DNA from 4 places in the Massilia forsythiae genome. Region 1 is predicted to be linked to each of the others. Evidence: predicted binding sites of a transcription regulator. Region 1 holds the regulator's gene; each other region holds the start of a gene.
The links. Region 1 encodes sigma-54, which starts transcription at its own class of promoters, with help from an activator protein. Its sites were predicted from a motif close to TGGCANGNAANCTGCTTT; they were not measured.
Positions count from the first base shown of each region.

Region 1 (7,157 bases):
GCTCGAAGTGCGCGGCCTGGGCCTGCTCGACATCAAGGCGATCTTCGGCGAGACCGCGGTGCGCCGCAAGATGCGCCTGAAACTGATCGTGCACCTGGTCAAGCGCGGAGCGCTCGACGAAGAAGTGGAACGCCTGCCCTTCCACTTCCCGACCGAGGACGTGCTCGGCCTGCCGATCCGCAAGGTCGTCATTCCGGTCGCGGCCGGCCGCAACATCGCGGTGCTGCTGGAGGCGGCGGTGCGCAACACGATCCTGCAACTGCGCGGCATCGATACCTTGCAGGAATTCATGGAACGCCAGCGCCAGGCGATGAGCAGCGATTGACGGCGATCAGGGCCTGCGTCGATGCCGCGCCGATGCTATCATCGCCGCATGCGCATCCTTCTCATTACCGGTATCTCGGGCTCCGGTAAATCCGTTGCCCTGAACGTCCTCGAAGACGCAGGTTATTATTGCGTCGACAATCTCCCGCCGCCGCTGCTGCCGGCCCTGGTCCGCACCGTCGACGGCGAACACACCCGGTGCGTCGCCGTGGCGGTCGATGCGCGCAGCGCCCAGTCGCTGGCCGAGCTGCCGCACACCGTGGCTGCGCTGCGCGAAGAAGGCCATCACGTCAAGGTGATCTACCTGACCGCCAGCACCCATTCGCTGGTGGCGCGCTTTTCCGAGACGCGGCGCAGCCACCCGCTGTCGCACGAGCTGCGCCCGGGAGAAAATCCGGCCTCGCGCCGCACGCTGATCGAATGCATCCTGGAAGAGCGCGAGCGCCTGCTGCCGATCGAAAAGCTGGGCCACGTGATCGATACCTCGGAACTGTCGGCGAATAAACTGCGCGCCTGGGTCAAGGAACTGGCCGAGGTCGAGTACGCGCCGCTGACGCTGTTCTTCGAATCCTTCGCCTTCAAGCACGGCGTGCCGCTCGACGCCGACTTCGTGTTCGACGTGCGCGCCGTCCCGAACCCGTACTACGACGTGACGCTGCGCCCGCTGAACGGCAGGGATGCGCCGGTGATCGCCTTCCTCGACGCCCAGCCGCAGGCGATCGAGCTGCTGGCCGACGTGCGCGCCTTCGTCGCCAAGTGGCTGCCTTCGTTCAAGAAGGACAACCGCAGCTACCTGACGGTGGCGGTCGGCTGCACCGGCGGCCAGCACCGCTCGGTGTACATGGCGGAACGCCTGGGCGCCTACTTCAGCGACAGCGAGCGGGTAGTGGTGCGGCACCGCGAACAGCCCTGACCTGAACGGCGCGGCGTTTCAAAAGAATTCGTCGAGCAAGCGGTAGAACCCATTGCGCGCCGGGTCCGGTGCGGCGCCGTAGGCGCGCAGGAAGGGCGCGACCCATTCTTCTCCCCAGGTGTCGCCGATGTCGCGCGTGGCCAGCGCCAGGTCTTGCCAGCGGTCGGCCACGCCCAGCCTGCCGCAATCGATCCAGCCGTTGAAGCGGCCCTCGTTCACGATCGCGTTCGCCAGGCAGGCATCGCCGTGCGCGACCACCGGCTCTTCGCGCAGCGGCGCCTGCGCGCGCAGGCGCGCCAACGGCTCGACCGGCGCCAGGCCACGGTGACCCTGGTCCAGGTCGTCCGTGTCGACCAGGCCCGCCTGCAGGCGCGCATCGGCGCGTTCGATGCGCAGCGCGGCGCGGTGGTCGAACGGACAGCCGGCCGGATCGAGCGCGTGCAGCGCGCGCAGCGCTCCGGCCAGCAGCGCGACGCCGGCACCGGGATCGATGCCGCTCGCTTCCAGGTCGCTGCCGGGCACGGCGCCCAGCAGCAGCCAGTCGTGGCCGGCGTGGTGCGCCTCGCCACGCACCGGCGCGCAGGGAATGCCGCTTGCGCCCAGCCAGCGCAGGCGCGCCGCCTCGTCGGCCAGTTCCGACAGCGGACCCGCGGGTTCGGCCTTGACGAACAGCGCGGGACGGCCGGGCGCATCCAGGCGCCACACCTGCGCCTCCGAGCAACCGGTTTCCTGGCGCGTCCAGCGGCAGCCGGCCAGGGATGCCCGCCATGACTGTGGTATCGACTGCGGCGGTATCGACTCGGCGTCCATGCATCCTCCCAGGGATCGATGAAACGGTTCAGAGATGGCGCAGCGGATGCGCGTACGGCGGCCATACCGGTGCGAAGAAGCGTTCGATCATTTCCGGCGTCACCTGTTCCAGCGCCGGCGGGTTCCAGCGCGGCGCATTGTCCTTGTCGACCGCCAGCGCGCGCACGCCTTCCAGGATCTCGCCGTGCTCGAACGCACGCCGCACCAGGCTGCGCTCCATGCGCAGGCAATCGGCAAAGTCCATGCCGGCGGCGCGCGCCAGCATCGCGTGCGTCACGCACATCATCAAGGGCGAGCGGCGCCGCATCGCGGCCAGGGCGGCCTGGGCGAACGGGTCCGGGTCGCCGGCCAGCGACGCCACGATGTCCGCCACCGAGGCAGCGCCGAAATGGCGGTCGATCGACGCGCGCTGCGCGCTCAGCTCGCTGTCTCCGGCCTGCGCTGCGAACGGCGCGGCGAAGGCGCGCATCGCTTCGGGCAGTGCGGCGCCGGGCACGCTGCCGACCAGTGCGCGCAAGCCGTCCAGCCGGGCGGCGGGCACGAACAGGTCGGCCAGGCCGGCATACAGCGCGTCGGCGGCGCCGATGGTGGCGCCGCTCACGCCCAGGTAGACGCCGAGCCGGCCCGGCGCATGCGCCAGGAAATGGCTGCCGCCGACGTCCGGGAACATGCCGATGTTCACCTCCGGCATCGCCATCCTGGTGCGCTCGGTCACGATGCGCAGGCCGCAGCCGGGGCCGCCCTGGGCGATGCCCATGCCGCCGCCCATCACCACGCCGTCCATCAACGATATATACGGTTTACCATGAAAATGCACGAGGTGGTTCAGCGTGTATTCTTCGGTGAAGAAATCTTCCAGCAGCGCGCTGCCGGTGCCGGGCGTGGCGCCGCCGGCCTGGTGGAAAAAGCGGATGTCGCCGCCGGCGCACAAGGCTTTGTCGCTGGTGCTGCCGATGACGACGGCATCGACGCCATCGTCCGCGCGCCACGCCAGCAGCGCCGCGGTGAGCGCACGCACCATGTCGAGCGACAGGGAATTGAGGGCCTTGGGACGGTCCAGCGTCAGGATGCCGGTGCGGTTGACGACGCGGGCGTGCACGTGTTGGTTCATGGTATTTTGCGGACGTCCATCAAGCAAAAAGGGCGCCGATGCGCCCTTCGTTGTCGTTGCTGCAGCCGGCTTATGCCGTGGCGGGAACGTCGTCGGCATCGCCCGCATCGGACAGATGCTTGAGCGCCGTGCGACTGTGATTTTGCAGCATCTGCTTGTACTTCTGCACTTGCCGGTCGAGACGGTCCATCAGCATGTCGATCGCTGCGTACAGGTCGTGGGCCGCGCTGGCGACGTGCACGATCTTGCCCGCGACACGCAGGTTGATCTCGGCCTTCTGGCGTTTTTCTTTCTCGGTGAGGTTGTCGATGCAGAGGATGACGTGGGAGTCGATCACTTGATCGAAATGGCGGGTGATGCGCTCGAGCTTGTTCTGTACGTATTCTCGGATGGCGGGGGTTACATCCAGGTGATGTCCACTGATGGTGAGATTCATACACACTCCTTTGAAGATACGCAGCTGTCCGGGCTTTGGGGAAAATGCGGCGAACAGCGCTTGATACGAAGGCCGGCTACAAGGATTTGCGGAGGCTGACGGGTGGAATCTTCAAGGCTTCACGGTACTTGGCGACCGTGCGGCGCGCAATCACCATGCCCTGCTCCCCCAGCATGTCCGCAATCTTGCTATCCGATAAGGGATTCTTGGGGTCTTCCGCTCCTGTAAGTTGCACGATCAGAGCCCGGATTGCCGTCGAGGACGCTTCACCGCCCGCCTCGGTCGCAACGTGGCTCCCAAAAAAGTACTTCAACTCGAACATGCCATGCGGCGTCAGCATGTATTTTTGAGTTGTAACCCGAGAAATTGTGCTCTCGTGTAGGCCTAGTGTATCAGCTATCTCGCGTAAAACAAGGGGACGCATGGCAACCGCGCCATGGGAGAAAAAGTTGCGCTGGCGATCGACGATGGCTTGCGCCACGCGCAGGATCGTGTCGAAACGCTGGCGCATGTTCTTGATCAGCCACTTCGCTTCCTGCAATTGCGCGCTCAATTGGCTCTCGCTCTTGCCCTGTTTCAGCAGCGACGCGTACACGCTGTTCACGCGCAGGCGCGGCATCACTTCCGGATTCAATTGCACGCTCCAGCCGTCCTTGGCGCGGCGCACGATCACGTCCGGCACCACGTAGTCGGACACGTCCGCTGCGAATGCCGCACCCGGATGCGGATTGCACTGGCGGATCACCGCCTGCGCCTCGCGCAGGTCTTCGTCGTCGCAGTCGAGCGCCTTTTTCAGCTTGTTGAATTCGCGCTGCGCGAACCAGCTCAGGTAGCGCTCGACGATGACCAGGGCCATGCGCCGCGTCACCAGCGGCACGCCGTGCATGCGCCGGATCTGCAGCGCCAGGCACTCGGCCGCGCTGCGCGCCCCGACGCCGGGCGGGTCCATGCTCTGCACCAGCGCCAGCGCGGTGCGCAGCTCGTCGAACTCGACTTCCAGCTCTTGCGGCAGGCGCGCGTGGATGTCGTCCAACGGCTCTTCCAGGTAACCGTTGTCGTCGAGCGCGTCGATCACCAGTTCCACCAGCGCGCAATCGCGCGCGGCGAAGCAGGTCAGGCGCAACTGCTCCATCAAATGCTCGCGCAGCGAGACCGGACTGGCTTCCAGCTGCGGGCGGCCGTCCTCGTCGTCGCCATTGCCGCTGGCGCGTCCCGTCTCTCCCCAGTCGGCATCCGCGCCTTCGGCTGCGCCGCCGCCCTCGTCGCCACTGGCTTCGCCGCCTTCGCCGTTCTCGGCAGCGGCGCCGCCTTCCTGGCCGTTGGCTTCCGCGTTGGGCGCCTCGTTCGACGGGGTCGTCGACGTGCCGGCGTTGTTGTTGATGGCGCCGTCGGCCAGCAGGCGCACCGAGCGGTCGAGCGGATCGTCCAGGCGTTCCAGCAGCGGGTTATCGCTCAGCACCTGTTCGATTTCCTGGTGCAGTTCGAGCGTGGACAGCTGCAGCAGCCGGATCGACTGCTGCAGCTGCGGGGTCAGTGCCAGGTGTTGCGAGGTCTTGAGTTGCAGCGACTGTTTCATGACTACATGCGGAAGTGTTCGCCGAGATAGACGCGGCGCACCGACTCGTCGGCGATGATGTCGTCGGGACGCCCGGATGCCAGCACCGCGCCCTGGTTGATGATGTAGGCGCGGTCGCAGATGCCGAGCGTCTCGCGCACGTTGTGGTCGGTGATCAGCACGCCGATGCCGCGCTCCTTCAGGAAGCGCACGATGCGCTGGATCTCGATCACGGCGATCGGGTCGACGCCGGCGAACGGTTCGTCCAGCAGCACGAAGCGCGGATTGGTGGCCAGCGCGCGCGCGATCTCCACGCGCCGCCGCTCGCCGCCCGACAGCGACAGCGCCGGGCTCTCGCGCAGCTTCTCGATCTGCAGTTCGGCCAGCAGTTCGTCGAGCCGCTCGCGGATGCGCTCCTTGCCCAGGCGCTTGCCGTTCTCGCGCTGCAGCTCCAGCACGGCGCGGATGTTCTCTTCCACCGTCAGCTTGCGGAACACCGAGGCTTCCTGCGGCAGGTACGACAGTCCCAGCAATGCGCGCCGGTGGATCGGCATGCTCGTCACGTCGGTGCCGTTGATGTCGATGCTGCCGGCGTCCGACGGCACCAGGCCGACGATCATGTAGAACGAGGTGGTCTTGCCGGCGCCGTTCGGGCCGAGCAAGCCCACCACTTCGCCGCAGGCGACCTGCAGCGAGACGTCGCGCACCACCAGGCGCTTGCCGTAGCTCTTTTGCAGGCCCTTGACGACCAGGGTGCTGCCGCCGCTGCATTCGACCACGGCGGCTTCGGGGCGGACGTCCATCATCGGCTGCCCTCGGCCGCAGGCGCAGCCACGGCAGGTGCGGCGGCGGCCGGCGCGGCGGCCGCATTCGCATTGCGGCGCGGCGCGATGATGATGGTGTTGCGGCCCTGCCCCGCCTTGGTCTGGCCGCTGGCGTCGTTGCGCACGTTGGCCACCTCGGTGCGGTTGTCGTAGGAAATGAAGGCGCCGTTGACTTCGCTCGACAGCTTGCCGTTTTCCAGCTGGCGCACCACCGCGTTCGAGAACAGCTTGACCAGTTCGGTGCGCTCGTCGTACTCGATGCGCTGGGCCTGCCCTTCCATCCACAGGTCGGGGCCGCCGTCGCGCTTCTGGCGGAAGCTGGCGACCTTGCCCGGCGCCGCGGTCAGCGTCACCAGCATGTAGCCCTCGGGCGATTCCTTGAGCACGGCCTTGTCCGACTTCAGCGTCAGCGTGCCGCGCTCCACCACCACGTTGCCGGTCAGCGTGCGGGTCTGCCTGACCTCGTCGACGTCGCCGGTATCGAACTTGATCACGGCCTGCTTGAGCGAGTCCGCCTTTTCGGCCCAGGCGGTGAGCGTTGCCAGCGACAGGGCAACGACGGCGAATAGTTTTTTCATTGGTTACGGGTCCTTGTGATGGGCGCTTCAGCGCTTGCCGCGCGGCGGATAGACGATCTGGCCGCGCCCGCCCAGGTGGATCTGCTGGGTGGCGTTGTTGGCGATCATGCCGGTGCCGGTGACGGCGGTGGCGCCGAGCGTCATGTCGATCTTGCGGTCGGTCTTGGCGATGTCCTCGTCCGGCAGCAGGGTCAATGCCTCGGTGCGGATCTGCATCGGCTGCGTGGTGGCGTTGCCGGGACGGTGGATGTCGACGTTGCCGGCCAGGTCGATCTGGTTCTGGTCCTGGTTGATGTGCGCGGTATTCGCGGTCATGGTCATGCGCGGGTGCTCGACCGTCATGCTCTGCACCACCGGCTTGTCGATCACCGAGGTGTTGTCGGCCGGGCGGTGGGTCAGGCGCGCGCCCGAGATCACGTACTTCGGCTTGCCGGTTTCCGACATGCGCACGAAGCTGAAGTTCTCGATGATGTAGTCGGGCGCGTCGCCGAGGTTGACGTCGGGGTTGCCGTCGCCGCCGCGCTGCATGATCTGCACCAGCCAGAAGCTGCCGAACGCGAAGAACACGCCGGTCAGCATCAGGGCCAGCAAACGCCAGCGGTGGGC
Region 1 is NZ_CP051685.1:1,372,504-1,379,660, forward strand. Features, by position in the region: gene hprK (HPr(Ser) kinase/phosphatase) at 1-325, shown strand, start outside; gene rapZ (RNase adapter RapZ) at 374-1,237, shown strand; gene HH212_RS05875 (APH(3') family aminoglycoside O-phosphotransferase) at 1,256-2,047, opposite strand; gene HH212_RS05880 (enoyl-CoA hydratase/isomerase family protein) at 2,076-3,158, opposite strand; gene hpf (ribosome hibernation-promoting factor, HPF/YfiA family) at 3,229-3,594, opposite strand; gene HH212_RS05890 (RNA polymerase factor sigma-54) at 3,671-5,170, opposite strand; gene lptB (LPS export ABC transporter ATP-binding protein) at 5,173-5,955, opposite strand; gene lptA (lipopolysaccharide transport periplasmic protein LptA) at 5,952-6,551, opposite strand; gene lptC (LPS export ABC transporter periplasmic protein LptC) at 6,579-7,157, opposite strand, start outside.

Region 2 (7,157 bases), 310 kb from region 1:
GGCCTGCCAGCGGCGCCGGTTCGCCCAGCGCGGCGCGGCCCGGGAGCCACAGCGGACTATCGGGGCCGAGCATGCCGCCTTGCGCCAGGGAGCGCATGACGCGCGCGGCGCCGCCGTCGCCGGCTTCGTGAGAGACCAGGTTGTAGGCCTGCGAGAGCAGGAACAGCAGCGCCCCGGCGATGGCCGCCACCACCTGGGCGATCGTGCGGGTGCGGCGCGCCCCGAACAGGCGCACCAGCGCCAGCGTCAGCAGCATGGCGGCGCAGGCAGCCAGCGCCGCCACTGCCGTCACGGCCGGATAGATGGCGATCCAGCGCGGCTGACCCAGGGCCAGCCCGACGTGGGCCAGCGGCGCCAGCAGGTACAGGAACATGGCGGCGGTGGCCGCCGTCACGCCGAGCAGGCGCACCGTGAAGATGGTGCGCGATGGCAATGGAGACGACAGCAGCAGGTCGAGGTCGCCGCGCTCGAACAGGGCCAGCACGCTGGCCTTGAGCGCATTGGACAGCATGAAGGTCGCGCAGACCAGCAGCGCGGCGCCGGCCAGCACCGCCAGGCGCGCATCGTGCAGGCCGTCCGCCTGCAGCGGCCGCAACAGGATATAGGCGAACGCGTGCAGGAACGTCCACCCCAGCAGCCAGGCCACGATGGCGCGCAGGCCGGGACGGCGCTTGCCGCCCTTGTTCAGTGCGGCGCCGTACCAGGACAGGCGCAGCTCGTGGGCGAGCAGCCACAGTGTGCTGCCAGGCGCGGCCTTCACGCCCGCTCCGTCAACTGCAGGAACACGTCTTCCAGGCTCCCGCCCAAGGTACGCGCGCGCAGTTCGGCGAGCGTGCCCTCGGCGATCAGGCGGCCCTGGCGGATGATGCCGATGCGCTGGGCCAGCCGTTCCGCCACTTCGAGGATGTGGGTGGTGAGGATCACGGTGCCGCCCTTGGCGACGTGCGCCAGCAGCAGGTCCTTGACCTGGCGCGCCGCCGCTGCGTCCAGCCCGGTGAGCGGTTCGTCGAGGATCAGCAGTTCCGGTGCGTGGATCAGGGCGCCGGCCAGGGCCAGCTTCTGCTTCATACCGCGCGAAAATCCTTCCGTCAATTCATGCGCGTGCCCGGCCAGGTCGAGCCAGTCGAGCAGGCGCCGCGCTTCCGGCTCGGCCTGCTCCGGGCGCAAGCCCCACAGGCCGGCCACGAATTCCAGGTATTCGGTCGGTTTCAGTTTCCCGTACAACATCGGGTCGTCCGGCAGGTAGGCGATGCGGCGCTTGGCGGCGGCCGGGTCGCGCGCCATGTCGATGCCGAACACCTCGACCTGGCCGGCGTCCGGCGCCAGCAGGCCGGTAACCATGCGCAAGGTGGTGGTCTTGCCGGCGCCGTTGGGACCGAGCAGGGCGTACAGCTCGCCGCGCCGCACGGTGAGATCGAGGCCGTCGACTGCGGGGCGGCCGAAGTTCTTGCGCAGCGCGCGCAACGCGAGGGCAGGAGAGGTCATGGATTCAAAGCACGCTGAAGGAAGTGAGGAATTGCTCGACCTGTTCCGGCGGCAGCGCCGGCGCGGGGCCGACCACGATGACCTGGAAGAAGCGCTTGCCGCGCGCCTCGAAGTGGCCGACCAGGCGCATCGGTCGGCCACGGCTGGTGCCGGTCGCGTCGATGTCGCTGCTGGCGCGGGTGTCGCGCTTGCCGTCCCCGGCGGACGAGGAAGCCGAGGCCGATGCCGATGTGGCGGCGCCGTCGGCGCCGATATTGCGTAGCAGCGCCAGCTTCATCGCTTCCAGCGCCGCCTGCGCGCGCGCCGCATCCGGCGCCTCGGCCGCGCCGACCGCGAAGGTCGCGCCGTCGACTTCGGCCGCCGCCATCGTCATGCGTACCTTCATCCCGTCCAGGTCGATCTCGCGCGTGGTGCTGGACGGCTTGGCCGGGAACAGGACGCGGTAGGACGCATCCGCAGCGGTGTAGTCGCGCCAGTTGTATTTCGGACTGCACGCCGCGATCAGCACCAGCAGGGGCAGCAGCAGCATGCCGCGCAGCCGCGCACGCGGCCGCCGGTACAGCCGTGCCAAGGACGAGGACAGCGCCGGCAGGAATAGGATCGTCATGCCGAGATGGTAACAGGACGGCGGCCAGCGCAGGCGCTCGGCGGTATCATTTCCGGCTACTGTCCGGACAAGCCGCGCCGGTACTGGATCGCTTCCGCCACGTGCTGCGCCTGCACCTGGCTGGAGGCAGCCAGGTCGGCCACCGTACGCGCCACCCGCAATACCCGGTGATACGCGCGCGCCGACCAGTGCAACTTTTGCATCGCTTCGCGCAATAGATGGCCGGCGGCGGCGTCGAGCTCGCAATGCAGGTCGATCTCGCGCGTGCCGAGGCGCTGGTTGGCCTTGCCCTGGCGCGCCAGCTGCAGGGCGTGCGCCCGTCCGACGCGCGCGGCGACCGTGGCGCTGGCTTCGCCGTCGGCCAGCAGCGCCATGGCGTCGGGCGCCATCGCCGCCACCGGGATCTGGATGTCGATGCGGTCGAGCAGGGGGCCGGAAATGCGGTCCTGGTAGCGTTGCACCGCGTCCGGCGTGCAGCGGCAGCGGCCCGACGGATGGCCCAGCCAGCCGCAGGGACAGGGATTCATCGCCGCCACCAATTGGAAACTGGCGGGAAAGTCGGCCTGGCGCGCCGCGCGCGAGATCGTGATCTCGCCGGATTCCAGCGGTTCGCGCAGTACCTCGAGCACCTTGCGGTCGAACTCCGGCAACTCATCCAGGAACAGCACGCCATGGTGCGCCAGCGACACTTCCCCCGGACGTGGATTGCTGCCGCCGCCGACCAGGGCCACGCCGGAACTGGTGTGGTGCGGCGTGCGGTAGGGACGGCGGCGCCACTGGGCGGCCGAAAAGCTGCCGGCCAGCGACTGGATCGCCGCCGTTTCCAGCGCTTCTTCCTCGCGCATCGGCGGCAGCAGCCCGGGAAAGCGCGAGGCCAGCATGCTCTTGCCGGCGCCCGGCGGGCCGATCAGCAGCACCGAGTGCAGCCCCGCCGCCGCCACTTCCAGTGCGCGCTTGACGTGCTGCTGGCCCTTGACGTCGGCAAAATCCGGATAGCGCGGCGCGGCATCCGGCGTGGGCGGACGGTGGCGCGCCAGCAGCGCATCGTTGCCCTTGGCGGCGAGGTGGGAGCAGACCTCGATCAGGGTGCGCGCGGGATAGATTTCCGCATCGGCCACCAGCGCGGCCTCGTCGGCGTTGGCTGCCGGCAGCACGAAGGCGCAAGGGCGGCCGGCCCCGGCGCGGTGCATGGCGAAGCTCATCGCCAGGGCGCCGCGCACCGGCCGCAGTTCGCCCGACAGCGACAATTCTCCGGCGAACTCGTAGCGCTCCAATTGCCTGGCCGGAATCTGCTCGGACGCGGCCATGATGCCGAGGGCGATCGGCAGGTCGAAGCGGCCCGACTCTTTCGGCAGGTCGGCGGGCGCCAGATTGATGGTGATGCGCCGGTTGGGCACCTCGTAGCCGGAGTTCTGCAGCGCCGCGCGCACCCGGTCCTTGGCTTCGCGCACCTCGGTGTCCGGCAGCCCGACGATGTGCATGCCCGGCAAGCCGTTGGCGAGGTGCACCTCGACGCTGACGGCCGGCGCCTGCATGCCGGCCAGTGCGCGGCTCTTGACGACGGCGAGACTCATCGGGGTTCCTTGGCATCCATGGTGACGCCACATCTTAGGATGCCGTCGCCGCACTTCCTTGCGCGGGAACAGCCGTGCGCGCCTGGCGCAGCCGGCGCTCTGGTAAGGTAGCGGACCGACACGCCATCCAACGTTACCGCAATGCCGAAACTGATCCTGACCGTCGCGATCCTGGGCGCCCTGTTCTGCCTGCTATGGGGACCGTCGTTTCTGGTGGCGCGGCGGCTGTGGTTCAGGGGCGACCTGACCGTATTCCGTTCGCTGCGCCTGCTATGGCCGGCGCAAACCGTGCTGGTGGCGGGACTGGTGTTCGCGGCCGATGCTGCCGGCTGGACCAACCTGCCGGGCTATACCGTCGCCATCACCGCCGCGGTCAGCCTCGCGGGCGCGGCGGCATTCGCGGCGTGGCGCCTGCTGCGCCGCCTGATGGTGCGCTGACGCCGGCCGGCACGCGCCGGCGGCTTCCTCCCTTCGACCGCGCAACAGCCGTATCCGTTGCGCCGGAAGGTCGGTCAGATCTTGGTGACCGGCGTGGATAGCTTGGCTTCCAGTTCCGCCACGCGCGCTTCCAGCGCGTCCAGCTTGGCGCGCGTCTTGGCCAGTACCTGCGCCTGGATGTCGAATTCCTCGCGCGTGACCAGGTCCAGCTTCGAGAAACCCTGCGTCATCATCGCCTTGACGTTGCGCTCGATGTCCTTGGCCGGCGAATTGTCGATCGCCTGGTTGATCTTGCCTTGCAGGTCGTTGAAGAAGTTATTCATTGTTCTGTCCTTGAGTCGGCGCCGGGCGCACCGTCACGGTGCACGCATGCCTGAATTGGTGCGCGCACCCATTTGGCACACGCGGGCCATTGCGGTTTGTCGTTTTTGAAACCAGAAATGGGGATAGGCCATGCGAAAACAAGGACCGTCCGCCACATTCGGGGTGGCACGCATCCTGCTAAATCAACAATCGAACACATGGCGGCAGGAGCGCAACCGGATTGTAAACCGCAAACAAAGAAGATGTTCAAACAAGGGGGTGTCGAATGAAGTGTCGTAACACCAGGTGGCCCCAGGCCACGGTCCTGGCAGCATGTCTCTGGACTCTCACCATCGGGCCCGCCGGCGCCCAGGAACAAAAGCCGGACAACGAAGTCAGTTTCAATGCCGCATTGACCAGCGACTACCGTTACCGCGGCGTGTCGCAGTCGCGCCTCGATCCGGCGCTGCAGGGCGGCGCCGACTACGTGCACAACCCGACCGGTGTGTACGTGGGCACCTGGCTGTCCACCATCAAGTGGACCAAGGACCTGGGCGGCAGCGGCGACGTGGAATGGGATATCTATGGCGGCAAGCGCGGCAACCTGAGCGCGGACGTGACCTACGACGTCGGCGGACTGTACTACTTCTATCCGAATAACGGCCTCGGCCCGAACGCCAACACCTTCGAGGTATACGGCCAGCTGGGCTACGGCCCGGCCTACATCAAGTACTCGCATTCCCTGACCAACCTGTTCGGCACCGCCGATAGCAAGGGCAGCGGCTATCTCGACGCCGGCGCCAATGTCGATATCAGCAACGGCTTCACCCTGAACCTGCATATCGGGCGACAGCGCCTGCGTCACAACGGTTCGCTGTCGTACACCGACTACAAGCTCGGCGTGACCAAGGACTTGGGCGTGTGCTCGGTCGCACTGGCCTATATCAAGGCCGACAGCAATGCCTACCTGAGTCCATCCAGGGAAAACCTGGGCAAGTCGGCGGCACTGCTCACCGTTTCAAAAACTTTCTGAAGAGGCAATAGCATGAAAATGATCACCGCCATCATCAAACCCTTCAAGCTCGACGAGGTCCGCGAAGCGCTCTCGGAAATCAATGTGCAGGGTATCACGGTGACCGAAGTCAAGGGTTTCGGCCGCCAGAAAGGGCACACCGAGCTGTACCGCGGCGCCGAATACGTGGTCGACTTCCTGCCGAAGACCAAGATCGAGGCCGCCGTGGACGACGCCATCGTCGACCAGGTGATCGACACCATCCAGGGCGCCGCGCGCACCGGCAAGATCGGTGACGGCAAAATTTTCGTCTCCAATCTGGAGCAGGTAATCCGCATCCGCACCGGCGAGACCGGCAACGATGCGCTGTAAGGGGAACCCGATGACGCATACCATCACCAAACTGTTCGCCGGCCTGGCCGTCGCCATGGCGCTCGGCGTTGCGGCGCCGTCCATGGCCCAGGACGCCGCGCCGGCCGCTGCGGCACCGGCAACCACGGCCCCGGCCGCCGCGGCACCGGCCGCCGCAACGCCGGCGAGCGCTGCGCCCGCAGCCGCCACCGTAGCCACCACCGCGGCGCCGGCCGCCGCCCCGGCCGCCGCACCCGCCCCGCAAAAAGGCGACACCGCCTGGATGTTCGTGGCGACCTTACTCGTCATCATGATGACGATTCCCGGCCTGGCGCTGTTCTATGGCGGCCTGGTGCGCGCCAAGAACATGCTGTCGGTGCTGATGCAGATCTTCATGATCTTTTCCGTCATCATCGTGCTGTGGTGCCTGTACGGCTATTCGTTCGCGTTCACCGAGAACAATGCCTTCATCGGCGGCACGGACAGGGTGTTCCTGAAAGGCATCTGGGACCCGGCCAAGGCCGCGTTCAGCACCGCCGCCACCTTCAGCAAGGGCGTGGTGATTCCGGAGTTCATCTTCGTCGCCTTCCAGGGCACCTTCGCCGCCATCACCTGCGGCCTGATCGTCGGCGCCTTCGCCGAACGCGCCCGCTTCGCGGCGGTGCTGGCCTTCGTGGTGCTGTGGTTCACCTTCGGCTACCTGCCGATCGCCCACATGGTCTGGTTCTGGACCGGTCCGGACGCGATCACCGCCGCCTCGCTCGCCACCGAGACCGCCAAGGGCGGCTGGCTGTGGCAGAAGGGCGCGCTCGACACCGCCGGGGGCACCGTGGTGCACATCAATGCCGCCGTGGCCGGCCTGGTCGGCGCGATCCTGATCGGCAAGCGCATCGGCCTCGGCCGCGAATCGATGGCGCCGCACTCGCTGACCATGACCATGATCGGCGCGTCGCTGCTGTGGGTGGGCTGGTTCGGCTTCAACGCCGGTTCGGCGCTGGAAGCCGGCGATGTCGCCGCGCTGGCCTTCATCAACACGCTGCTGGCCACCGCTGCCGCCACCGTGTCGTGGGTGTTCGGCGAATGGATCACCAAGGGCAAGCCGTCGATGCTGGGCGCCGCCTCGGGCGCGGTGGCCGGCCTGGTGGCGATCACCCCGGCCTGCGGCTTCGTCGGCCCGATGGGCGCGCTGGTCATGGGCTTGCTGGCCGGTATCGTCTGCCTGTGGGGTGTGAACGGCCTGAAGCGCCTGATCGGCGCCGACGACTCGCTCGACGTGTTCGGCGTGCACGGCGTGGGCGGCATCCTGGGCGCGCTGCTGACCGGCGTGTTCGCGGCGCCGCAGCTGGGCGGGCAGGGCATCTTCGACTACACCACCAACAAGATGGCG
Region 2 is NZ_CP051685.1:1,065,627-1,072,783, reverse strand. Features, by position in the region: gene HH212_RS04625 (hypothetical protein) at 1-760, opposite strand, end outside; gene HH212_RS04620 (ABC transporter ATP-binding protein) at 757-1,485, opposite strand; gene HH212_RS04615 (hypothetical protein) at 1,490-2,092, opposite strand; gene HH212_RS04610 (YifB family Mg chelatase-like AAA ATPase) at 2,149-3,666, opposite strand; gene HH212_RS04605 (hypothetical protein) at 3,808-4,104, shown strand; gene HH212_RS04600 (accessory factor UbiK family protein) at 4,179-4,427, opposite strand; gene HH212_RS04595 (TorF family putative porin) at 4,694-5,440, shown strand; gene HH212_RS04590 (P-II family nitrogen regulator) at 5,453-5,791, shown strand; gene HH212_RS04585 (ammonium transporter) at 5,802-7,157, shown strand, end outside.
Region 2: a site for sigma-54 is predicted at 4,592-4,609, ahead of HH212_RS04595 (TorF family putative porin). Genes of this name have one in related genera too.

Region 3 (7,157 bases), 340 kb from region 1:
CAACAAGATGTACGCGTGGCGCGGCTACGGCAGCGCGCACCAGTTCACCGACGATCCGAACCGGATCACCCTGACCGCCACCGACAAGGGAGAGGTGGTGGGCACGCTCAGTATCGGCATCGATTCCCCGATAGGGCTGATGGCGGACCAGGTTTTCAAGGAGGAGCTGGATGCGCACCGCAACAACGGTGCGCGCCTGTGCGAATTCACCAAGTTCGCCTTCGATCCGTCGGTGCGCTCGAAGGTCTCGCTGGCCAACCTGTTTCACCTTGCCGTGATCTACGCGCGCGACATCCACAACTGCACCGACATCATCATCGAAGTGAACCCGCGCCACCGGCGCTTCTACGAGCGCATGCTCGGGTTCGTGCAGGAGGGAGAACTGAAGGTCAATCCGCGCGTCGACGCCCCGGCCTACCTGCTGCGCGTGAACCTGGCCTACGTGACCGAACAGATCGAACAGTACGGCGGCACCTATACCGAAAACAGCGAAGTCACCGAACGCTCGTTCTACCCCTATTTCTTCTCGCCGCGCGAGGAGCTCGGCATCATCCACCGTCTGCAGCGCATGGATGAGCAGGACGTCGCCTGAGCGCTTCCGCTTCGGCGCATCACGCCGTGCCCGCCGCGTGCCGGCGCCATGCACGCATCGCCTCCGCTAGATCATCTCCAACCCGTTTTTCGCTTTCCGCGCGCTTATGAGCACTCCGTTCCAATATGAACAAGCGTTTTCACGCAATATCGGCTGGGTCACGGCCCAGGAACAATCGAGCCTGCGCGGCAAACGCGTCGCGATCGCCGGCGGCGGCGGCGTTGGCGGCGTCCACCTGCTGACCCTGGCGCGCCTGGGCGTGTCGCAGTTCCACATCGCCGATTTCGACACCTTCGACATCGTCAACTTCAACCGCCAGGTCGGCGCCACCATGTCGACCCTGGGTCAGCCCAAGGCCGAGGTGCTGGCGCGCATGGCCAGGGAGATCAATCCGGAAATCGACATCCGCATTTTCCCCGAGGGCGTCAACCAGGACAACCTGCCTGAATTCCTGAAAGGCGTCGACCTGTACGTCGATGCCCTCGACTTCTTCGCCTTCGACGCGCGCCAGCAGACCTTCGCCATGTGCGCCCGCCTTGGCGTACCGGCGACGACAGCGGCGCCGCTGGGAATGGGCGCCGCCCTGCTCAACTTCCTGCCGGGACAGATGACCTTCGAAGACTATTTCCAGTGGGGCGAGCTTCCGGTGCTGGACAAGGCGATCCGCTTCGTGGTCGGCCTGGCGCCGGCCGGCCTGCATCGCCCCTACCTGGTGGTGCCGGAATCGGTCAGCTTCGCCGAACAACGCGGCCCGTCCACGTTCATGGCATGCCAGCTGTGCGCCGGCATCGTCGCCACCGAAGCCCTGAAAATCCTGCTGGGGCGCGGCAAGGTGCTGGCGGCGCCGCACGGCATGCAGTTCGATGCCTACCGCAACAAGCTGAGCAGGACCTGGCGTCCGGGCGGCAATCGTCACCCGATCCAGAAGCTGGCGATCGCCATCGGCAAGCGCCAGTTCGCGCGCAAGGCTGGCTGATTCTTCGCCGGCCGGCTCGTTCGGCCTTGGCTGGCGACGAACGGCATGACATCGCAAGACAAAAAAAAACCACTGCCGCGGCAGTGGTTTCTTTCATGGTGGGCCCGGCATACCGGGCCGGTAGCCGGTTACTTCTGCTTGCGGCGGGCGAAGCCCAGACCCAACAGGCCCAGGCCCAGCAGGCCCAACGATGCCGGTTCAGGCACTTCGTTGGCGAACACGACGTCCAACGAACCGTTGATGAGTTGGGTACCGGTCGGGGTGAAGTTGTTCAGCTGGCCCGACTGGAACGACAGGTTATAGAACGGGTTCGGCGACACGAAGAATGCCGAACCAGCAGTGGTCAGGGCGAACGTGGTTTCCGAACCGAAGCTGCCGCAGTTGATGCCGTTGCTGCCGCAGGTGCTCAGGCTCGGGTCCAGGGTACCCAGGCCCGATACCGGGTTGCCAGACGCCAACAGCACGTCGGTGCTGTTACCGGTAAAGCTGAACGTGCCGGTACCGGTGGTCGGGTTGGCGGCAACATTGGTCTCGTCGCCGAGATCCAGGTACAGCGACAGGGAACCGGTACCTGGCTGGAAGGTGAACGAGGTCACGCCGTTGGTGGTGGTGGTGGTGCCCGAAGCGGTATAGACAGCATACAGGCCATAATCGTTGCCCAGGCCGGTGGTGCGTGCGCTCAGGCCGGTGTTGCCGCCGTTGGTGACAAACTGGCCAGCGTTCCAGTACAGCGACACGTTGAAGGTGCCGTCGTTGTTGAAGGTAGCAACTTCAGTGTAATTACCGGTGATCTTGTCGGCAGTGAACGAAGCAGTGGCGTTTGGACCGGTCGGGGTCACGGTGAACGGATTGAAGTTTGCTGCGCTGGCAGTGGCGCTGGCGAACATGGCGGCGGCTGCTACGGAGCAAGCCAGAATGGTTTTCGAAACTGCTTTCATCGTGATCTCCTGGGGGTAAAGGGTGATGCTTACGAAAGCTTATATAGCAACTACCGTGCCAGAATAAAAATTTCTTTTAAATTCAAACACTTGAATTCGAAGAACAAAGTTTCAAAAGGCAATTGTAAAAAAAACCGACAGCAAGTTGAAATTTAGAAATAATTTTGGCGCATTTTTAATGCGCCAAAGAAATTAATCTAATGAAGCAATGTTTCCGATGCTTGCGATGCTCATCGGGTGAAGCAGAGCTGTTATCTCATTTGCAAGGGTTTGCGTGCAATAACATTCCAGGTGTTACCCGACTTGAATTCGCTGGCGATTTCATAGCCTGCAGCCAGCATCTTGCTGCAGATCTGGCTCTGCTCGAAGGGGCTGTACAAGATACCTTTGCGGATACCCCAGTCGTTGATCTTCTGGGCAATCCAGCGCAGTGGCGCAAAGCCGCTTGGATAGAGCAGCACGTTGGCCGCCAGTGTGCCGCCCGGCTTCAACACGCGGCGGATGTCGCGCAAGGCACCGTCGACGGTCGGAAAGCAGTGGATCGAGTTGGCGATGTTGGCGGTATCGAAGGTATTGTCGGCGAATGGCAGGTCGGCTGCGTCGGCATGCTGTACATGGACCTGCGGATCCTTGGCGAAACGCTTTTTTGCGCCCGCCAGCATCGACGGCGCATAATCGATGCCGGTCACTTTTACTTGTGGCAGTTTCCTGCGGCGGCGCCAGCCCAACACCATTTCCAGCAAGGTGCCGGTGCCGCAGGCGACTTCCAGGTGCTCGGGACCGAAATTCGGTCCGAAGAAACGCATCTGCGTGCCGATCGTGCTGTTGTAGGCAAACGTGAGAATGAAGAAACCACGAATGTCATACCACCATGGCTCGGATGAATAGGCTTCCGCAATTTCATCCCTTGTCTTACCGATCGTCATTGGCATTCCTTGTCGTTGAATAATGGAAGGGTGGAAGCAGCGAATATAGGTGCTTATTGCGGTGCAGGCAAGATGCGGAGCGAGCCGGCGGGTGTGGCCGGCAACGAACAGATGTCGTGGATGGGGGATTGCACATCGGCAGCCGGCGTGGCTGCCGGCACCATCAGCCGATGTCGCGCAGACGGTTCAGGATGCCCTCTTCTTCGCGTTGCGAAAAGAAGAAGGGGAACAACGAACGGTCGTCGCCGGGATTGTCGCTGCGGCCACCGCGCTGGGCGATCTGGTCGGCGCCATAGTCGGTATTCGCACGCAGCAGCACGGCAGGCGCCTGCACACGCGGATTATCGCGGGTTTCCGCTTCCACGCTGAAGTTGAGCATGGACTGATAGAAACGCCGGTGCCGCGGATTGACCTCGATAAAGATTTCACTGCAATCGTGCAGGTTCCTGGCATACAGGAAGGCCACGTGGAACAGCGATGCGAGCACCGCTTTCGATTTCACGGAAGGATCGATGGCCAGTTTGGTGATTTCGCATACCCGGCGCGAGCCATGGCGATAGCGGTCGACGCAATCCCTGAATACCTGATCCGCCAGCAGGCCGACACTGGAATCGATCCCCAGGCTGAGGGTGCCGATGGTCTGGCCATTCTTTTCCGATGCCGTCAGCGTGATGCGGTTCGGGTCGCAGCCTACCTGGTGGTTGCCGGTATAGCCGCGCCACGCATACATCTTGCTGATGAGCATACTAGCCGAATTGCGGTGCTCGGCGATGTCCGCTGCCCGGATACCGAATGTCCGTTCATTGATGGTACGCTCGGCGATACTTGGACTTCCCACCTCCGCATCCGCGCGGTAGGTCGCGCCGATGTCGGCCAGCTCAGGCGCTAACATGTCGGTCATTTCCATTCTCCAGGCAGGACAGGTGACGCATGCACCGCTCACCCTGCAATGCATCATAGCACCCAATGTTTCATACAATCAATAAATTGACTTGGAGAATGCCTATTGGATCAAATCTATCTCGCTGTTCGTTGCATGGCAACCATACTTTTGTGACAGATTGAAACAGGCCAGCGCATTATTTCTTCAAATACTTTTTGATTTGGATTGATGCAGATGCAAATTTAATTGATCGATCAGCTCCGAGGCAGCACCGACGATGTGCGTCGATTCGAACCCTGCCCTGGTCAGTTTACGATAGAAAGAACGCGCAAGAAAGCGCGCCACTTCCTGCGGAGCAGGCGGCCATGGCGCACCACCACGCTCATGCGCGTTTCCTCGCCAGCGGCGCTGCCCAGCAACATCATCGAGCAACTGGCCGCGCCAGCCACGAAACGATGTGGTTCTGCAACCGCAACAGCAGATCGCGCTTCGGCCACGCCAGCCTGGTCATCCATGGATTGCATTAATTTTAATAGCGGAAATGCACGGTATGCAATTCGGGGGCGCGTGACCAGCACGGTCCACCACTCAATCTGCAGTGCGCGGCGTCAGGAAGGCTTTATGGAACAGGTGGCGCGCCAGCAGCAGTGGCGGCATGCGCAGCCAGTTGCCGCGTACGTACAGCGCGAAGCGCGCCGGCGCGGTGAGCGCATCCTGGCAACTGGCGTGCGCCGGCAGCAAGGCGCGCCCGAACAGGCGGTCCATCAGCCACAGCAGTGCCGGGTTGGGACGGAACGCCTGCACCGCCTGCTGTACCGCCGGCGGCACCGGCGTGCCGAGCAGGAGAGCGGCGTAGCGCAGCGCATAGAACAGCGGCCGCCCCAGCTCCAGCTCGGCGGCGCGCACCGGCAGCGTTTCCCAGAATCCCGGCTGCGCGCCGAACTCCCCGAGCAGGCGGTGCAGGTCGAGCAGGTCGCGCAATCCCTTGTCGAATTCGCCATCGAAGAACAGGTGCACGGCGCTGTGCAGCACCATGTCGCACGGCGCCAGGGTGGCCAGGCCGGGATGGTCCGCCACCGGGCGGGCGGCGGCGCGCAAGCGTTGCGGATCCGGACGCACCGCCATCGTTTCCGGCACGATCGCGTGGTGCACGTCGATGCTGCTGCCGCGCCGCATGTTCTGCATCGGCGGCAATTCGTGCATCCACTGGCGATAGTAACGCTGGTCGTAGGCGTCGTGGTGGGTGCTGACCCAGCCGTGCAGCATCAGCGCCGATTCGACGTCGTCCAGGCGCGCCTTGGGCACCATGATGTCGATATCGGAAAACAGGCGCCCTGCCCCGGCGCGCAGGCCGGCCATCGTGTAGGCCGCGCCTTTCAGCAGCAGCAGCGGCACGCCGGTCGGCTGCAGCGCTTCCAGGATGCAGGCGACTTCGAAACGCACCGCCTGGCGGTGGCGCGTGGCCAGGATGCGCACCCATTCGAAGTGGGCGCGCGCCTGCTGCGGCACCTGCGCCAGCAACCCATGCTCTTCGATCAGTGCCAGCAGCATCGGCGTCAGGTTGGCGCTGGTGGCCTGGCGCAGCACCAGGTCCCAGTCGGCCAGCGTGAACCCGGCGGTCTGCGCCGGATCGCGCAGGGCGCGCACCAGCAGCGGCAAATGCGTCATCGCGGCGGCTCCAGCGCCGCGAACGCTTCCATCGCCTGGTCGAGGTCGCTGTAGCGGAAATCGTAGCTGTCGCATTGTTCGATGATGCCGGCCAGCGTGTCGAAACCGAGCGCCCCCAGCTGGCTGTAATTGAAAGCGTTGTCGGCCACACGCAGGAAGGCGCGCGCGCGCGCGATCGGCGTCAGCTCGGTGGCGGCGCCGGCTTCGTACTTGGGAAACACGATCCAGGCGGCGCGCGTGGTCTCGTGCGCGCGCGCCACGCTGGCGGACGGCGCCTTCAAATGCGCCACCGTGCCCTTGGTGGTATTGCTGACCGGCTGGCTGAGCACGGCGTCCGGGGCAAAGTCGCGGATCACCTCGATCGAGCGGTTTTTCAGGCTGACCGGACGCGGTACCGGCACCAGCGCGCCGTCATGCGGGCGGAACAGCGCCAGTTCGTCGGACAGCAGGCGCCAACCGCGGCTGACCAGCGCCGCGCACAGCGTGCTCTTGCCGGAACCCGGCGGCGCCGGCAGCATCACCGCCAGGCCGTTGCGCTCGACCACGGCGGCGTGGATCATCAAAAAGGCGTGGGCGCGCGTGGAGATACACCAGTTCAAGGCCCATTCGAGCATCGGGAACGCGTGGGCTTCCGGCAAGGGCTCGAACGGCACCAGGCCGTCGACGTCGAAATGGACTTGCGGCCGGTACCAGCGGCGCACCCCGCCGGAACGGCGCAGGTGCACGTGGAAATCGGCGAACCCTTGCGCATCCTCGAGCGGATAATCGCCGTACAGCAGGGCGATGCCATCGGCGATGTACGCGATGGGCGAACGGATCAGGCTGGTGAAGGGACCGGTACGCACGGCCAGTCCGTGACCCGCCAGGCGCGTTTGCAGCTGGCTGCGGGTGAGCGATGCAACCGTCAGCATGCCAGCGTTTCGATCAGGTACAAGTGATTCATGTGCTGCAGCAGGGCGGCGGTTTCAGCGGCCAGTTCGTCGTCGGCGATGTCGAATTGCGCCTTCAGGACAGCGGCCAGCATCGCCTCGGTGGTGGGACCGTGTTGCAGCGTTAGCAACAGTTCGAGGGCGGCATCGCCGAGCAGGTGGGTGTCGCCGGACAGGTCGTTGTACAGCACGCATTCCTCGTCCCAGTGCCGGTACCGCACGGCCTGGCCCGGCCGCAGACGCCA
Region 3 is NZ_CP051685.1:1,717,306-1,724,462, forward strand. Features, by position in the region: gene HH212_RS07430 (GNAT family N-acetyltransferase) at 1-592, shown strand, start outside; gene HH212_RS07435 (ThiF family adenylyltransferase) at 699-1,568, shown strand; gene pepA (flocculation-associated PEP-CTERM protein PepA) at 1,697-2,506, opposite strand; gene HH212_RS07445 (class I SAM-dependent methyltransferase) at 2,758-3,432, opposite strand; gene HH212_RS07450 (N-acyl amino acid synthase FeeM domain-containing protein) at 3,596-4,333, opposite strand; gene HH212_RS07455 (hypothetical protein) at 4,520-4,747, opposite strand; gene HH212_RS07460 (nucleotidyltransferase domain-containing protein) at 4,904-5,983, opposite strand; gene HH212_RS07465 (HprK-related kinase A) at 5,980-6,894, opposite strand; gene HH212_RS07470 (HPr-rel-A system PqqD family peptide chaperone) at 6,888-7,157, opposite strand, start outside.
Region 3: a site for sigma-54 is predicted at 2,550-2,567, ahead of pepA (flocculation-associated PEP-CTERM protein PepA). Genes of this name have one in related genera too.

Region 4 (7,157 bases), 2.4 Mb from region 1:
GGCTGGTGAGCTTGCCGACGCGGGCGCTGCCGAAGTCGCTGAAGTGCTCGTAGCGGCCGGCAAGGTCGACCGTCCAGCCCTTCAGCGGCTGGCCGGCCAGGTTGGCGTAGGCGGCGCGGTTGTTGCGGCTGTGGCTGCCGGCGTCGGTCAGCGAAAAGCCGGGGAAGGATTGCGAGCCTTCCTTATAGCGCGAGGCGGCGTCGCCGGCGCCGATTTCGTACTCGTCGCGGCGCTGTTCCAGGCCGAGCGCGAAGTTCAGCGGCGCCGACCAGCCGACGTCGAACTCGCGGCTGAGGTCGAGGTTGTTGGTCCACTGGCTGGCGACGAACTTGCCGGCGTAGAAGGTCAGCGGGGTGCTGCCGGTGTCGGCGTACAGCGAGACGTTGGCCGAGTGCGCGACGCCGAGTTTCGCAGTGTCCTTGCCGTAGGTGCTGGACAGGTCCCAGCGCCAGTCGCCGGCAAGACGCCCCTTGATACCGGCGGTGAAGGCATAGTCTTCCTCGTCGAAGGTTTCCTGCGGCGAGAAGCCGGTCGGGTAGATCGCCGGCAGGCGGTCCGGCATGCGGTAGTTCTCGAAAGCGCGCGCTTCCTTCTTGCCGTAGGTGCCGAAGGCGTACAGCTGCAGGTCCGGATTCAGGTCGACGCCGAAGTTGGCGGCGCCGATGTGCTGGCGGTACTGGGCGTCGCCGGCGATGTGGTTGACGTACGGGTAGCCGGCGGCATTGCGCAGCTGCGGCAGGGCGGCCAGGCGCGCCGGGCTGATCACGCGCGGGTCGATGCCGCCGCGATCGGAAAAGCCGTGGTACTTGGTTTCCAGCGTCAGGTTCAGCCAGGCGTCGCCGAACGGCGCCAGGCCGAGGTTGATGCTGCCGTCGCCGGTGTGACCGCCGCCTTCGCGGCCGTCCTTGTCGCGGTAGCCGCCGCCGTTCAGGTTGATGTTGCCGCCTTGGGCGTTCTGCTTGAGGATGATGTTGACCACGCCGGCGATGGCATCGGTGCCGTACTGGGCGGCGGCGCCGTCCTGCAGCACCTCGATGTGGTCGATGGCCGAGACCGGGATGTAGTTCAGGTCGGCCGCGGCGCCGCCCTGGTAGGGGCCGCCCAGCACCGCCAGGTTCGAAGTGCCGTGGCGGCGCTTGCCGTTCACCAGCACCAGCGTGTTGTTGGGCGACAGGCCGCGCAGGCGCGCCGACAGCGTCATGTTGGCCATGTCGCCGCCGAAGGCCTGGGCGTTCAGCGACGGCAGGTTCTGCGACAGCGCCTGCAGCAGGTCGGGCTGGCCGGTGCGGCCCAGCGAGGTCGCGTCCAGCACCTGTACCGGCGAAGCGCTGTTCTCGACCTTCAGGCCGGCGGCGCGGGTGCCGGTGACGATCACGACGCCGGCGTTGGCCGGGCCGGCTTCGACCGCTGCCGGCACGGCTGCGGCGGGCGTGTCGGCCGGCGCGGCGGCCGGCTTGTCGTCGGCGGCCTGCGCCAGGCCCAGGCCGCAGGAAAGGACGCCGGCGGCGACGCCGGAATGGAGGATGGCCTTGTGCATGGATTACCCCTTGTTGTGGATTGCGTTTTGGACGATGCGTGACGACGCCGCGGTTGGCGGCTGTGCGCGCGCGACGCGCGCAGCCGTCCCCGCGCCGCCCGGATGGGCGGCGTTGCGTCGGATTTTCCGGAACGGCCGGCGCCGCGGCGGCGCGTTATTTTTTGGCGGCCACCACCTCGATCTCGACCAGCCAGCCCGGATTCGACAGGCCGGCCACCTGCACCACGGCGCGCGCCGGCAGGTTCGGTTGGGCGCCGCCGAAGAACTGGGTATACGCTTCCATGAAGCCGGCCACGTCGCCCTTGCCGCCCTTGGCCGGGTCGCCCACCAGGAACACCTGCATCTTGACCACGTCGCCCATCGACAGGCCCATGCCCTTGAGGATGTCCTGGATCTTGGTCAGCACCCCCATGGTCTGGGTGCGGGTGTCGCCGAAGGCGGCCAGGGTGTTCTGGTCGGCCGTCTTGCTGACCGCCGGCGGCACCTGGCCGCTGATGAAGTGGATGGTGGTGCCGGGCGGCAGGGTGACCGCCTGGGCGATCGGGAAGTCGGAGTTCGGCAGCTTGTGGCGCACGATGGCCTGGGCCGAGGCGGGCGGCAGCGCGGACAGCAGGATGGCGGCGCAGGTAGCAAGGGGGGCGATGCGGGAGCGGAGCGTCATGGAAGGCTTTCGTCGGGTTGCGTGAATGGGTTTCAGTGCTTATTTCCGAAGCGGCTGTGCGAGGCCGGCGCCACCCCGAGGGCGCTGCGCTGGGCGGCGACGTCCGGTGCGGCCAGCGGCGCCGCGGCGTTGCCCCAGCTGCTGCGCACGTAGCTCAGCACCTGGGCGATGTCGCCGTCGTCGAGGCTGCCGGAAAAGTCGGGCATGCCGCCGCGGCCCTTGAGCAGCACCGTCGCGACTTCCAGCGGCGCGCCCTGCACGAAGGCGTTGCCGGCCAGGGCCGGAAAGGCGCCCGGGATACCCTGGCCGTTGGCCTGGTGGCAGGCGGCGCAGTTCTTGGCGAACAGGGTCTTGCCGTCGACTGCCGGCGGCGCGGACTGGGCGTGTGCGAAGCCGGCCGCGCTGGTCGCCAGCACCAGGCCGATGGCAACCGCTGCGCGCAGGATGGATGCGTTGCGTGTCATGCGCTGGCCCTCTTGTGGAGTTGTTCGATCTGCTGCCAGGCCGATTCGATGGCGCCGGCCTGCCAGCCGGTCAGGTAGCTCAGGTGTTCGCCGGCCAGCAGCACCCGGCCTTCGCCTTCGAGCAGGACCGGGTAGGCGTTCTTGCGCCCGGCCTCGTCCCACTCGGCCCAGCCGCCCAGGTTGTACTGGACCCGGTGCCAGGCCACCGAAAAGGCGTTCTCGTAGGCGTCGCGGTATTGCGGGAAGATCCTTTCGCCGGCGCTGACCGCGAACTCGGCGCGCTCGGCTGGCGACAGGGCGCTGGCTTCGATCGCGTCCAGCGCGTAGTGGTAGTAGCCGAGGACCACGCCTTTCCTGCTTTGCCAGCCGGACGAGGGCAGGGAAATGGTGTTGATGCCCTTGATGTCGGTGAGCACGTGGCCGCCGTAGATCTGGTCGTCCTCTTCCCAGAAGCGGCGCTTCATCTGCAGGCCGATCTTGCCGACCGGCGCGTACGATACCGCCTTCATCGCGCCCTTGAAGCGCTCCGAGAAATCGGTGTCGATGGTGCGCAGCACCGACAGCGGGATCGCGCACAGCACGTAGTCGGCGCTGACGCTGGAGAGCTTGCCGCTGGCGACGTCCTTGAGCGCGACGGTGACCCCGTCCGGCGTCTGGCGGATGCGCTGCACTTCCTGGCCGTAGCGGATCTTGCCGCCCAGGCGGCTGGCGAAGCCCTGGGCGATGCGGTCCATGCCGCCCACCGGCTGGAACATGGTGGTGTGCATCGGGAATTCCTGCACCGCGCTGTAGACCTTGCCGACCTTGGACGACAGCAGGTCGCGGAAGGCGAGCGGATCGGACGCCGTGCCGGGACGCAGGCCGGCGCCCGGATTGACCGCCCAGCCGCGCCCGTTGCGGCCCTTGTAGGCCAGGTCCTTGGCGTTCAGCGCGCCCTCGTGCGCCAGGTAATCCAGCAGTAGGCGCTGGTCGTCCGGGTTCAGGCGCGTGTCGAGCAGCTTGTCCTGCACCGACTTGGCCAGCAGCTCGGCCACGTGGCCGCGCATGTCGGCCTTGACCTGTTCCGGGCGCAGGCGCCGTTTGGAAAACGGCCCGGCGTCTTCCATGTAGACCCAGGCATGATCGTTCTCGTTGACCATGACTTCCAGCGGCACGTCGAACTGGCGCGTGTAGTACAGCGTCGACTGGTGGTCGAGCGGAATGCGCCAGGGGCCGTGGTTGATGTACTGGCCTTCGTCGAAGCGGCAGGTCTGCGCCTCGCCGCCCAGTTCCTGCAGCGCGAAGCCCTTGCGCGCCGTCTGGCAGCGTCCGCCGGCGAAGGGACGCGCTTCCAGCACCTCGACCTGGTAGCCGAGTTTCGACAGTTCGTAGGCGGCGGTCATGCCGGCCAGGCCGGCGCCCAGCACCGCCACCTTCTTGCCCCTGCCGCTGCCGGACAGCGCGGGCGGGGCATTGACCGTGGAGGCGATCCCCATCCCCCAGGCGTTCATCGTGTTGAGCAACAGGGCCGTACCGCCCACCGCGGCGGCACGGTACAGGAATTCGCGTCGCGTCAGCGACGGAGACAAACGTTTCATCGGCACCTCTTTGGACTGGGAAAACTCTTATTGCGAAAACGTGTTTGCTTATTTGTGTTTCAGCAATACCCGTGCCAGCGAGAGGTGATAGATCCGGTTCTGCACAGTAAAAAATAAAGTATTTTTCCTTTTATTCGAACGTAAGTTCGATGTAATGATTTATTTTCAAATAAAGTTTGTTCTGGCCTGCTTTTGCGCCGGTCGACGCAGATGCCGGGTGCACCGGTCGGCCGAGCCGGCGCCAGACTTTATTTTTCTTCGTCCAGACTTTGTTTTCGCGATGGCGCGCTGCGTCGCCATGCCTGCCACGTGTTGCAAAGTGGAAGCGATCGACAGCCTTTTTTTATCCTTGTTTTGCACTGCACCATCGTGGCCCGGACTGCACTCGATTGGTCATATTGCAACATCGTGTTGCACCGCAAACGCCGTCGCCCGCGCTTCCGGCATGCCGTCCCGGTCCAGCCAGTAACTGAACTGGCCGAAGCTGGGCACGGCGCCGGCATCGTGCCCGTCGAAGAATTCGCGCAGCATCTGGCGGTAGGCGGCGCGCCGCGAAAAGCCGGCGCCGGCGGGCTGGACGGCGCGGTGGCGCGTTACCGCGCTGCGGAAGATGGCGCGCGTGGCGGCGTCGATGTTCAGCCCCGGATGCATGCCCGCCTTGCGCGGCCGGCCGCGCTTGACGCCCTCGGTGGCGGCGCGCACCTTGCCGCGCGCGCCCGAGTTGCCGTAGTCGGGCAGCAGCGCGTCGATGGTCTGGCCGCGCTCCCAGAAGCGGCGCAGGTAGCGCAGCACGCTGGGCCGCGACACGCCGTGTTCCAGCGCGCACTGCGCCACCAGGGCGGCGCGCTCGCGCGGCCGGTATAGCGCCGGCGCCTGCTGCTGCAGCGTGTTCACGATGCGCCAGGCCTTGTTCTGCAGCGCGCGGTGGCGGGCGGGCAGGTGCGGCGGCGGCGGCGGCGCCGCATACGGGTCGTGCGCCAGCAGGCGCGCGCGCCGCCCCAGCACGTCGTCGGCCAGCGTCTGCAGCGGGATGCTGCGCGGCTGGCTGTGCTCGATGCCGAGCTCGAAGGTCCAGGCCAGGGCAAGCCGGTGGTCGATCCACAGGATGCGCAGCGTGCGCTGCAAAGCCACATACGCGATCACATCGTTTCGCAGGAACATGAGCGGCCTCCGCAAGGATTCAGGTAATGCGGGCCGAATGCAAGTATCAAGCCAGAGCACAATGTTTTTGAAGATACAAGCCCAACACTATTGGCGCAGATCAAACATTAACGTCGTGCCGCACTTACTCTGTGAGCTTCGTGCCGCAGACGATTTGCGGCATCGCAGCAGGACCTTTCGAACAACCCATCAATCCTATGAGGTAACGCATGTTCCCATTTCCACAAAGCATTAATCCGGCAGTGCGCACCCATGTCGATGCCCAGACTGCCTTCATGAACGACATCTCGAAATCGATGTTCCGCTCGTTCCAGCAGATGTGCGACCTGAACATCCAGCTGATGCAGACGCTGCTGGAAGAATCGGCCCTGGCCGGCAAGCAGATCATGAGCGTCGACCGCCAGTCGGAACTGCTGAGCGCGGCATCCTCGCGCGCCCAGCCGACCAGCGACAAGCTGCGCGCCTACCAGCAGCACATCTCGCGCCTGGCCGCCGATGCCCAGGTCGACATGGCGCGCGTGACCGAGCAGCACGTGCAGACCACCACCCGCACCGCCCGCGCCCTGGCCGACGAAGTGGCGCGCGACGCCACCGAGCAGACCGAGCGCGGCCTGCGCGCCCAGCAGGAAACCGTGCGTCAGTATGCCGATCCGTTCACCCGCGGCGACGGCGCCGGCGCCAAGGCACGTGCCGGCAGCGGCGACGGCGCGGCGTCGGCCGAGTTCACCGCATCCGCCGACGGCGCCTCGGCCACCGTCAGCGGCCAGTACACCCCGCCGGGCCAGGGCCAATCGTCCGGGCAGCGCGACCGCGGCACGTCGGCGCACTGACCCGCCTGCGGCAGGCGATCCGGCATCACAGCCGTTCCAGCACCGCTTCCCGGTACTGGCGGCTGCACGGCACGCGCGCACCGCCGCGCAGCAGCAATTCGCAATCGCCCTTGTCCAGCACCAGCACGCGCTCGATGCTGGGCAGGTGCACGGCGGCACGGCGGTGGCAGCGCATGAAGGCGGGTCCGAGCTGCGGCAGCAGCGCCGCCAGCGTCCGGCGCAGCAGCGGGCTGGCGGCGCCGGTATGCAGCACCACGTAGTTGTCTGCGGTCTCGATCCACTGGATGTCGCTGGTCCGCACCACGCGCGTGCCGCCGCGCTCGGGCACCAGCAGCTGTTGCAGAGGCTGTGAGGGCCGTGCCGCGGCCGGGGCGGACCGATGCTCGCGCAGGCGAGCCTGATGGCGTGCCTGCACACGCTGTAGCGTGCGCCGCAGGCGCGCGGCGTCGAAGGGTTTGGTCAGGTAATCGACGGCATCGGCATCGAAAGCCTGCAGCGCGTAGCGGTCGTGGGCGGTGACGAACACGATCAGCGGCGCCGGGTCGGGCAGGGCCGCCGCCAGTTCGATGCCGGACAATTCAGGCATGGCGATGTCGAGGAACAGCACGTCGGGCAGGAAGCCGGCGATGCACGCCAGCGCTTCGAGGCCGTCCTGCGCTTCGGCCAGCGCCTCGATGCCGTCCTGCGGCGCCAGCATGCGGCGCAGGCGCGCACGCGCGGGCGCTTCGTCGTCGACGATCAAGATGCGCATGCCGGCGCTCCGCCATCGTCCGGCGCCGCCCGGCAGGGCAGGCGCAGTTCGGCGCGCACGCCGCCGCCCGGGCGCGCTTGCAGGCTGAGGCTGGCATCCTCGCCGTACAGGGCGGCCAGGCGCGCGCGCAGGTTGGACAGGCCGATGCCGCCGCCCGCACGCGGCGCCGCCAGGCC
Region 4 is NZ_CP051685.1:3,740,104-3,747,260, forward strand. Features, by position in the region: gene HH212_RS16090 (TonB-dependent receptor plug domain-containing protein) at 1-1,537, opposite strand, end outside; gene HH212_RS16095 (RidA family protein) at 1,692-2,198, opposite strand; gene HH212_RS16100 (c-type cytochrome) at 2,231-2,662, opposite strand; gene HH212_RS16105 (flavin monoamine oxidase family protein) at 2,659-4,239, opposite strand; gene HH212_RS16110 (hypothetical protein) at 4,633-5,400, opposite strand; gene HH212_RS16115 (phasin family protein) at 5,610-6,230, shown strand; gene HH212_RS16120 (LytR/AlgR family response regulator transcription factor) at 6,256-6,981, opposite strand; gene HH212_RS16125 (sensor histidine kinase) at 6,969-7,157, opposite strand, start outside.
Region 4: a site for sigma-54 is predicted at 4,299-4,316, ahead of HH212_RS16105 (flavin monoamine oxidase family protein). Genes of this name have one in related genera too.